Regions from separate parts of the Rhodococcus sp. CX genome, predicted to be linked through region 1. Evidence: predicted binding sites of a transcription regulator. Region 1 holds the regulator's gene; each other region holds the start of a gene.
What was found. Region 1 encodes HspR, which represses chaperone genes until heat shock. Its sites were predicted from a motif close to ANNTGAGTNNNNNNNACTCANNT; they were not measured.
Positions count from the first base shown of each region.

Region 2: clpB (ATP-dependent chaperone ClpB) is a predicted target of HspR. The motif match lies at 766-788, and genes of this name have one in related genera.
Region 3: dnaK (molecular chaperone DnaK) is a predicted target of HspR. The motif match lies at 762-784, and genes of this name have one in related genera.

Region 1 covers NZ_JADZGH010000107.1:40,879-43,147, forward strand. Annotated here, with positions in the region: gene gabT (4-aminobutyrate--2-oxoglutarate transaminase) at 1-768, shown strand, start outside; gene I0Q12_RS11745 (heat shock protein transcriptional repressor HspR) at 852-1,259, opposite strand; partial or broken gene dnaJ (molecular chaperone DnaJ) at 1,259-2,269, opposite strand, start outside.
Region 2 covers NZ_JADZGH010000206.1:54,113-56,381, forward strand. Annotated here, with positions in the region: gene I0Q12_RS22380 (globin domain-containing protein) at 1-620, opposite strand, end outside; gene clpB (ATP-dependent chaperone ClpB) at 879-2,269, shown strand, end outside.
Region 3 covers NZ_JADZGH010000053.1:2,830-5,098, forward strand. Annotated here, with positions in the region: partial or broken gene I0Q12_RS32015 (hypothetical protein) at 1-446, opposite strand, end outside; gene dnaK (molecular chaperone DnaK) at 844-2,269, shown strand, end outside.

The DNA.
Region 1 (2,269 bases):
GAAGGCCTCGGATACGACGGCACCCCGGTCACAGGTGAGCAGGCCGCGCGCCGCGCCGTCACGCTGATCGAGAAGCAGGTGGGCGCGGAGAACGTCGCGGCGATCGTGATCGAACCGATCCAAGGAGAGGGCGGATTCATCGTGCCCGCACCCGGTTTCCTTCCGGCACTGGCCGATTGGGCACGCGACCACGGTGTCGTGTTCGTGGCCGACGAGGTGCAGACCGGCTTCGCCCGCACCGGTAGCTGGTTCGCCTGCGAGCACGAACAGGTGGTGCCCGACCTGATGACCCTCGCCAAGGGCATCGCGGGCGGCCTGCCGCTCGCGGCGGTCACCGGGCGCGCCGACCTGCTCGACGCCGTGCACCCCGGCGGACTCGGCGGTACCTACGGCGGCAATCCGATCGCGTGCGCGGCGGCGCTCGCGACACTGGCCCGGATGCGTGATCTCGACCTGCCTGCCCGCGCCCGGCACATCGCCGACATCGCGGTGCCGCGATTGCAGGCGCTGGCCGACGAATGCGACATCGTCGGGGAGGTGCGCGGGCGCGGGGCGATGCTCGCGATCGAGTTCGTGATGCCCGGAAGTCGCGAACCCAACCCGGTCGCGACCGCTGCGGTCGCCGCGGCCGCGCTCGCCCAGGGCGTCGTGCTGCTCACGTGCGGCACCTACAGCAACGTGATCCGACTGCTGCCGCCGCTGGTGATCCCCGACGAACTGCTCGTCGAGGCGCTCGATGTGCTCGAGGACGCAGTCCGGGCGGTGTAACCCTCTCCGACGCAGACGGGAACCGTCCCCCGGTCGAGCCGAGTGTCGGTTCCCGTCAATCGGATTCGGTAGTGTCCCGGAGGTCAGGAGTCGCGCTGGTGGCGCGGCTTCCACACCACGAGGGCGTTGCTGCGCGGAATCGGGACGAGGTCGCGGCGCGCGCTGCGCAGCTGCTCGACCTCGGCGGTCAGTTCCGCGACGCGCTGCTGTAGAGCCTCGACCTGGTTGGTCAGTTCGATGACGCGCTTGATGCCCGCCAGGTTCACGCCCTCGTCCTGCGACAGGCGCTGGACCTCACGCAGCAGTTCGACGTCGCGCGGCGAGTACCGGCGACCGCCACCGCTGGTGCGGTGCGGCGTGACCAGGCCGAGCCGGTCGTAGTTGCGCAACGTCTGCGCGTGCATCCCGGCCAGTTCCGCCGCCACGGAAATGACGTACACGCGGGCGTCCGGGTCGCCAGAATGACCACGCGGCTGCCTCGGTTCCGACATCATGCACCTGCCCATCCCTCACGCGGATCGAAGCCGCTGTTCTTTTCGGCATGCAGATAGACACGCAGGGCGTCGATGGCCTGGTCGTCCAGATGCTGCGGGATCGCGACCTTGACGGTGACCAGCAGGTCGCCGGCACCACCGCTGCGCTTGGGTACGCCGCGGCCGCGCACGCGCAGCACGCGTCCGTCGGCCGTGCCCGGGGGGATCTTCAGACCCACGCGACCGTCGAGGGTCGGCACCGACACGGTCGCCCCGAGAACGAGTTCGCCGTAGCTGACCGGCAATACGAGGGTCAGGTCGTCGCCGTCACGGCCGAACACCTTGTCGGGACGCACGTGCACGGTGACGAACAGGTCGCCCGACGGCGCGCCGCGCAGTCCCGCCTCGCCCTGCCCGGCGAGCCGGATCCGGGAACCGTCCTTGATGCCCGGGGGCACTCGCACTGTGATGGTGCGGGTCCGGTTCTGGATGCCCGTGCCACGGCAGTCCTTGCACGGGCTGTCGATGATCGACCCGGTGCCGCGGCAGTCGTCGCACGGCTCCGAGAAGCCGAACGCACCCTGGTTGCGCGAGACGATCCCGCTGCCGTTGCAGTACGGGCACACCCGCGGGCTCGTGCCCGGCTCGGCGCCGCTGCCGTGGCAGGTGGTGCACGGCGCGGGGCTGGTCATGCGCAACGGCACGGTGACGCCCTGCACCGCGTCGCGGAAGTCGAGAGTCGTCTCGGTTTCGACGTCGCCGCCGCGGCGGGGACGCGTGCGGGTCGTGCCGCCGGCACCGCCACGGTTGAACAGGCCACCGAACAGGTCGCCCAGTCCGCTGTCGGCCGCGCCACCGCCGAACAAGTCGCCGATGTCGAAGTTGGTGCTGGTGAAGCCGCCACCGGCACCGGGATGGAAGCCGCCGAACCCACCGCCGCCGGACGCGAACAGCCGCCGCGTCTCGTCGTACTCCTTGCGCTTGGCGGGGTCGGACAGCACGGCGTTCGCTTCGCTGACCGCCTTGAA
Region 2 (2,269 bases), on a different contig from region 1:
AACTCGATCTGTCCCTGGGGATTCGGCGGGATCGCCGCGGACAGGTACCGCCACATCTGCGGGCGGTGCGGGGTCTGCACGCTCATGTACTGACCCGCGTGGTACGGGATGGGGGAGTCGGTCTCGAGCCGGATGATCGCCAGGTCCGGCATCACCCGTTCGTGGCCGACGACGGTCGCGCCCCACACGGCGGGCAGGTCGTCCTCCGCGGACGCGATGGCCATGGCGGCGACGAGCCGGCTGATGATCTCGCGCCAGGTGTGTTCGAGGGCGGCCGTCCACAGGATGAGCGGTGTGCACTCGCGGACCGCGACGAGCATCGCCGCCCCGGCCGCCCGGAAGTGCTCGGGTCGCACCCCGTACTTGCGGTGGTCACGGGCGAGCTGAGAGAGGAACGCCTCGACGACGGCGAAATCGCCGAGTCGGTTGACGGCCCACCCGACCGCGGTCGCGAACCGGTGCCGCATCGATTCCATGCCCGCCGGGAACAGCTCGCGCAGGGACGGGTTGTCCGCCCACAGTGCGGTATAGAACGCGGACGCGAACCGTTCGGGGCCGGTGGGGGTGGCGACGATCGACGCGAAACTGAGCTGGACACGGGCGATGGCGAAGGCCTCCACGCCACCCTCCCACGTGCTGTTCCTGCTGGTCGGCCGCCACTGTAGCCGTTCCTTGATCAATCGCGCCACCAACAGGTGACGTCCGACCGCGGCGGATAGCGCACACTGGAAGCGGGAGGGTGACGCAGATCACCGAAATTCCCAAACTTGAGTGGAACAAACTCAACTTTGGACCCGTTGATCACATCGAGTTCCCGCGGACGGTACTGCGGGCGTAAGAATTGATACGGACACACTCAAGAATGGAAGGGGCCCGTAGTGGACTCGTTCAATCCGACCACGAAGACCCAGGCTGCACTGACCGCTGCGCTCCAGTCGGCGTCCGCTGCGGGCAACCCGGAGATCCGACCTGCCCACCTGCTGGTGGCGCTGCTCGATCAGACCGACGGCATTGCCGCGCCGCTGCTCAAGGCCGTCGGCGTCGATCCCCTCGTCGTCCGGCGGGAGGCCGAGAACCTCGTCGACCGGCTGCCCAAGGCCAGTGGCGCGACCACCACACCGCAACTCGGCCGCGAGGCCGTCGCGGCGATGACCGCTGCCCAGCATCTGGCGACCGAGCTCTCCGACGAATACGTCTCCACCGAGCACGTCCTCGTCGGGCTCGCGAGCGGCGACTCGGACGTCGCCAAGCTCCTCGCCGGCCACGGTGCCACCCCGGCCGCGCTGCGCGAGGCGTTCACCGCCGTGCGCGGCACCGGCCGCGTCACCACCGCCGACCCGGAAGCGACCTACCAGGCGCTGGAGAAGTACTCGACGGACCTCACGGCCCGTGCCCGCGAAGGCAAGCTCGACCCGGTCATCGGGCGCGACAACGAGATCCGGCGCGTCGTGCAGGTGCTCTCGCGCCGCACGAAGAACAACCCGGTCCTCATCGGCGAGCCGGGCGTCGGCAAGACCGCCATCGTCGAAGGGCTCGCGCAGCGCATCGTCGCCGGCGACGTCCCCGAGTCATTGCGCGGCAAGACCGTCATCGCCCTGGACCTGGGGTCGATGGTCGCCGGCGCCAAGTACCGCGGCGAGTTCGAGGAACGCCTCAAGGCCGTCCTCGACGAGATCAAGCAGTCCGCCGGTCAGATCATCACGTTCATCGACGAGCTGCACACCATCGTCGGCGCGGGCGCCACCGGTGAATCCGCGATGGACGCCGGCAACATGATCAAGCCGATGCTGGCCCGCGGTGAGCTGCGGCTCGTCGGCGCGACCACCCTCGAGGAATATCGCAAGTACATCGAGAAGGACGCCGCCCTCGAACGTCGATTCCAGCAGGTGCTCGTCGGCGAACCGAGTGTCGAGGACACCATCGGCATCCTGCGCGGGCTCAAGGAGCGGTACGAGGTGCACCACGGCGTGCGCATCACCGACTCCGCGCTCGTCGCCGCCGCGACCCTCTCGGACCGGTACATCACCTCCCGGTTCCTGCCGGACAAGGCCATCGACCTCGTCGACGAGGCCGCGTCCCGGCTACGGATGGAGATCGACTCGCGTCCCGAGGAGATCGACACGGTCGAACGCATCGTCCGTCGCCTCGAAATCGAGGAGATGGCGTTGCAGAAGGAAACCGACGAGGCCTCGAAGGAGCGGCTCGAGAAGCTGCGCAGCGAACTCGCAGACGAACGCGAACGCCTCAACCAGCTCACCACCCGCTGGCA
Region 3 (2,269 bases), on a different contig from region 1:
ATCACCGCCTCGTCGACGGTCAGAGACCGGGCGAGGTCGACGATCGTGCGCGCGGGTGAGGTGACCGCGGCCGCGCCGACGACGAATATCTCCTCGCGCGCGATCGGCGCCGGATGGACGTGGAGGTTGTCCGTCCGTCGTCCACCAGACCTCCGGTCGCGGGTGATGTGTATGCGGGACAGGTCGGGGTTCCACAGGTCGGCTCCGTGGAACAGTGCGGCGGTGACGTGGCTGAGCACCGCGTCCCAGCCGAGCGTGTGCTGCACGCATCGCGCTCGGACACGGTGCTTGGCGTCGTCGTCGAGTGCGTCGGCCTCGGAGCGGCGAAGGTACGCACCGGGCGCGACCGGAGTGAGAGCGCCACTGCGCAATGCCTGCCGCAGTTCGTCGGGGGTGATGCCGGAGGCGAGAAGATCGGATCGGTAGATCGGTGTCGGATCGGTCATGCCGGTCAGCGTGGCCGTGATCTCGGTGATTCGGGACGCTCCGATGGCGAATTGCCCAAATCTGTGGATCGAATAGGCGCCTGTGGATAACTCCGTCGCCGCAGCCGCCGACGGGGGAGACAGCGGCGCGATGCATGCCGCGCGCTGCTGTCTGGCGGTTGCGCGGCTGGCGGGGGCTAGGGGTGATCCGCGTCACGCACTGGAACAAATACGTGACGGTTGCGGTTAAACCCATCGACAAACCTGAGCGTGCCAGACTCAACTTGGGCTTGACTCCAGTCTCGGTGCGGGTGCAAGCTTGAGTCGGCTTCGCTCACTTGAGTCGAACAGGCTCAGGGTTAGGGCATGAAGGTCCGCGATGCAACGAGGTGTCGCGGCGAGACATTGGAGGAGAATTATGGCTCGTGCGGTCGGCATCGACCTCGGAACCACCAACTCGGTCGTTTCCGTTCTGGAAGGCGGCGAGCCCGTGGTGGTCGCGAACTCCGAGGGCTCCCGTACCACTCCGTCGGTCGTCGCGTTTGCGAAGAACGGCGAAGTTCTGGTGGGTCAGCCCGCCAAGAACCAGGCGGTCACCAACGTCGACCGCACCATCCGTTCCGTCAAGCGCCACATCGGCACCGACTGGACCGTCACCATCGACGACAAGAAGTACACGCCGCAGGAGATCAGCGCGCGCATCCTGATGAAGCTGAAGCGCGACGCCGAGGCGTACCTCGGTGAGGACATCACCGACGCCGTCATCACCGTCCCCGCGTACTTCAACGACGCACAGCGTCAGGCCACCAAGGAAGCCGGCACCATCGCCGGTCTCAACGTCCTGCGCATCGTCAACGAGCCCACCGCCGCGGCCCTCGCATACGGCCTCGACAAGGGCGAGAAGGAACAGACCATCCTCGTCTTCGACCTCGGTGGCGGCACGTTCGACGTGTCCCTCCTGGAGATCGGCGACGGCGTCGTCGAGGTCCGCGCGACCTCCGGCGACAACCACCTCGGTGGCGACGACTGGGACGAGCGCATCGTCAATTGGCTCGTCGACAAGTTCAAGGCGCAGAACGGCATCGACCTGACCAAGGACAAGATGGCCCTGCAGCGTCTGCGTGAGGCTGCGGAGAAGGCGAAGATCGAGCTGTCCAGCTCGCAGAGCACCTCCATCAACCTGCCCTACATCACGGTCGACGCGGACAAGAACCCGCTGTTCCTCGACGAGCAGCTCACCCGCGCCGAGTTCCAGAAGATCACCAGCGATCTCCTCGAACGCACCCGCGCTCCGTTCCAGCAGGTCATCAAGGACGCAGGCATCTCGGTCAGCGACATCGACCATGTCGTCCTCGTCGGCGGCTCGACCCGTATGCCCGCCGTCACCGACCTGGTCCGCGAGCTGACCGGTGGCCGCGAGCCCAACAAGGGCGTGAACCCGGACGAGGTCGTCGCCGTCGGCGCCGCCCTGCAGGCCGGTGTCCTCAAGGGCGAGGTCAAGGACGTGCTGCTCCTCGACGTCACCCCGCTGTCCCTCGGCATCGAGACCAAGGGTGGCGTGATGACCAAGCTCATCGAGCGCAACACCACCATCCCGACCAAGCGGTCCGAGACCTTCACCACGGCCGACGACAACCAGCCGTCCGTGCAGATCCAGGTCTTCCAGGGCGAGCGCGAGATCGCCGCGCACAACAAGCTGCTCGGCTCCTTCGAGCTCGGCGGCATCGCCCCGGCTCCGCGCGGTGTCCCGCAGATCGAGGTGACCTTCGACATCGACGCCAACGGCATCGTGCACGTCACCGCCCGCGACAAGGGCACCGGCAAGGAGAACACGATCAAGATCC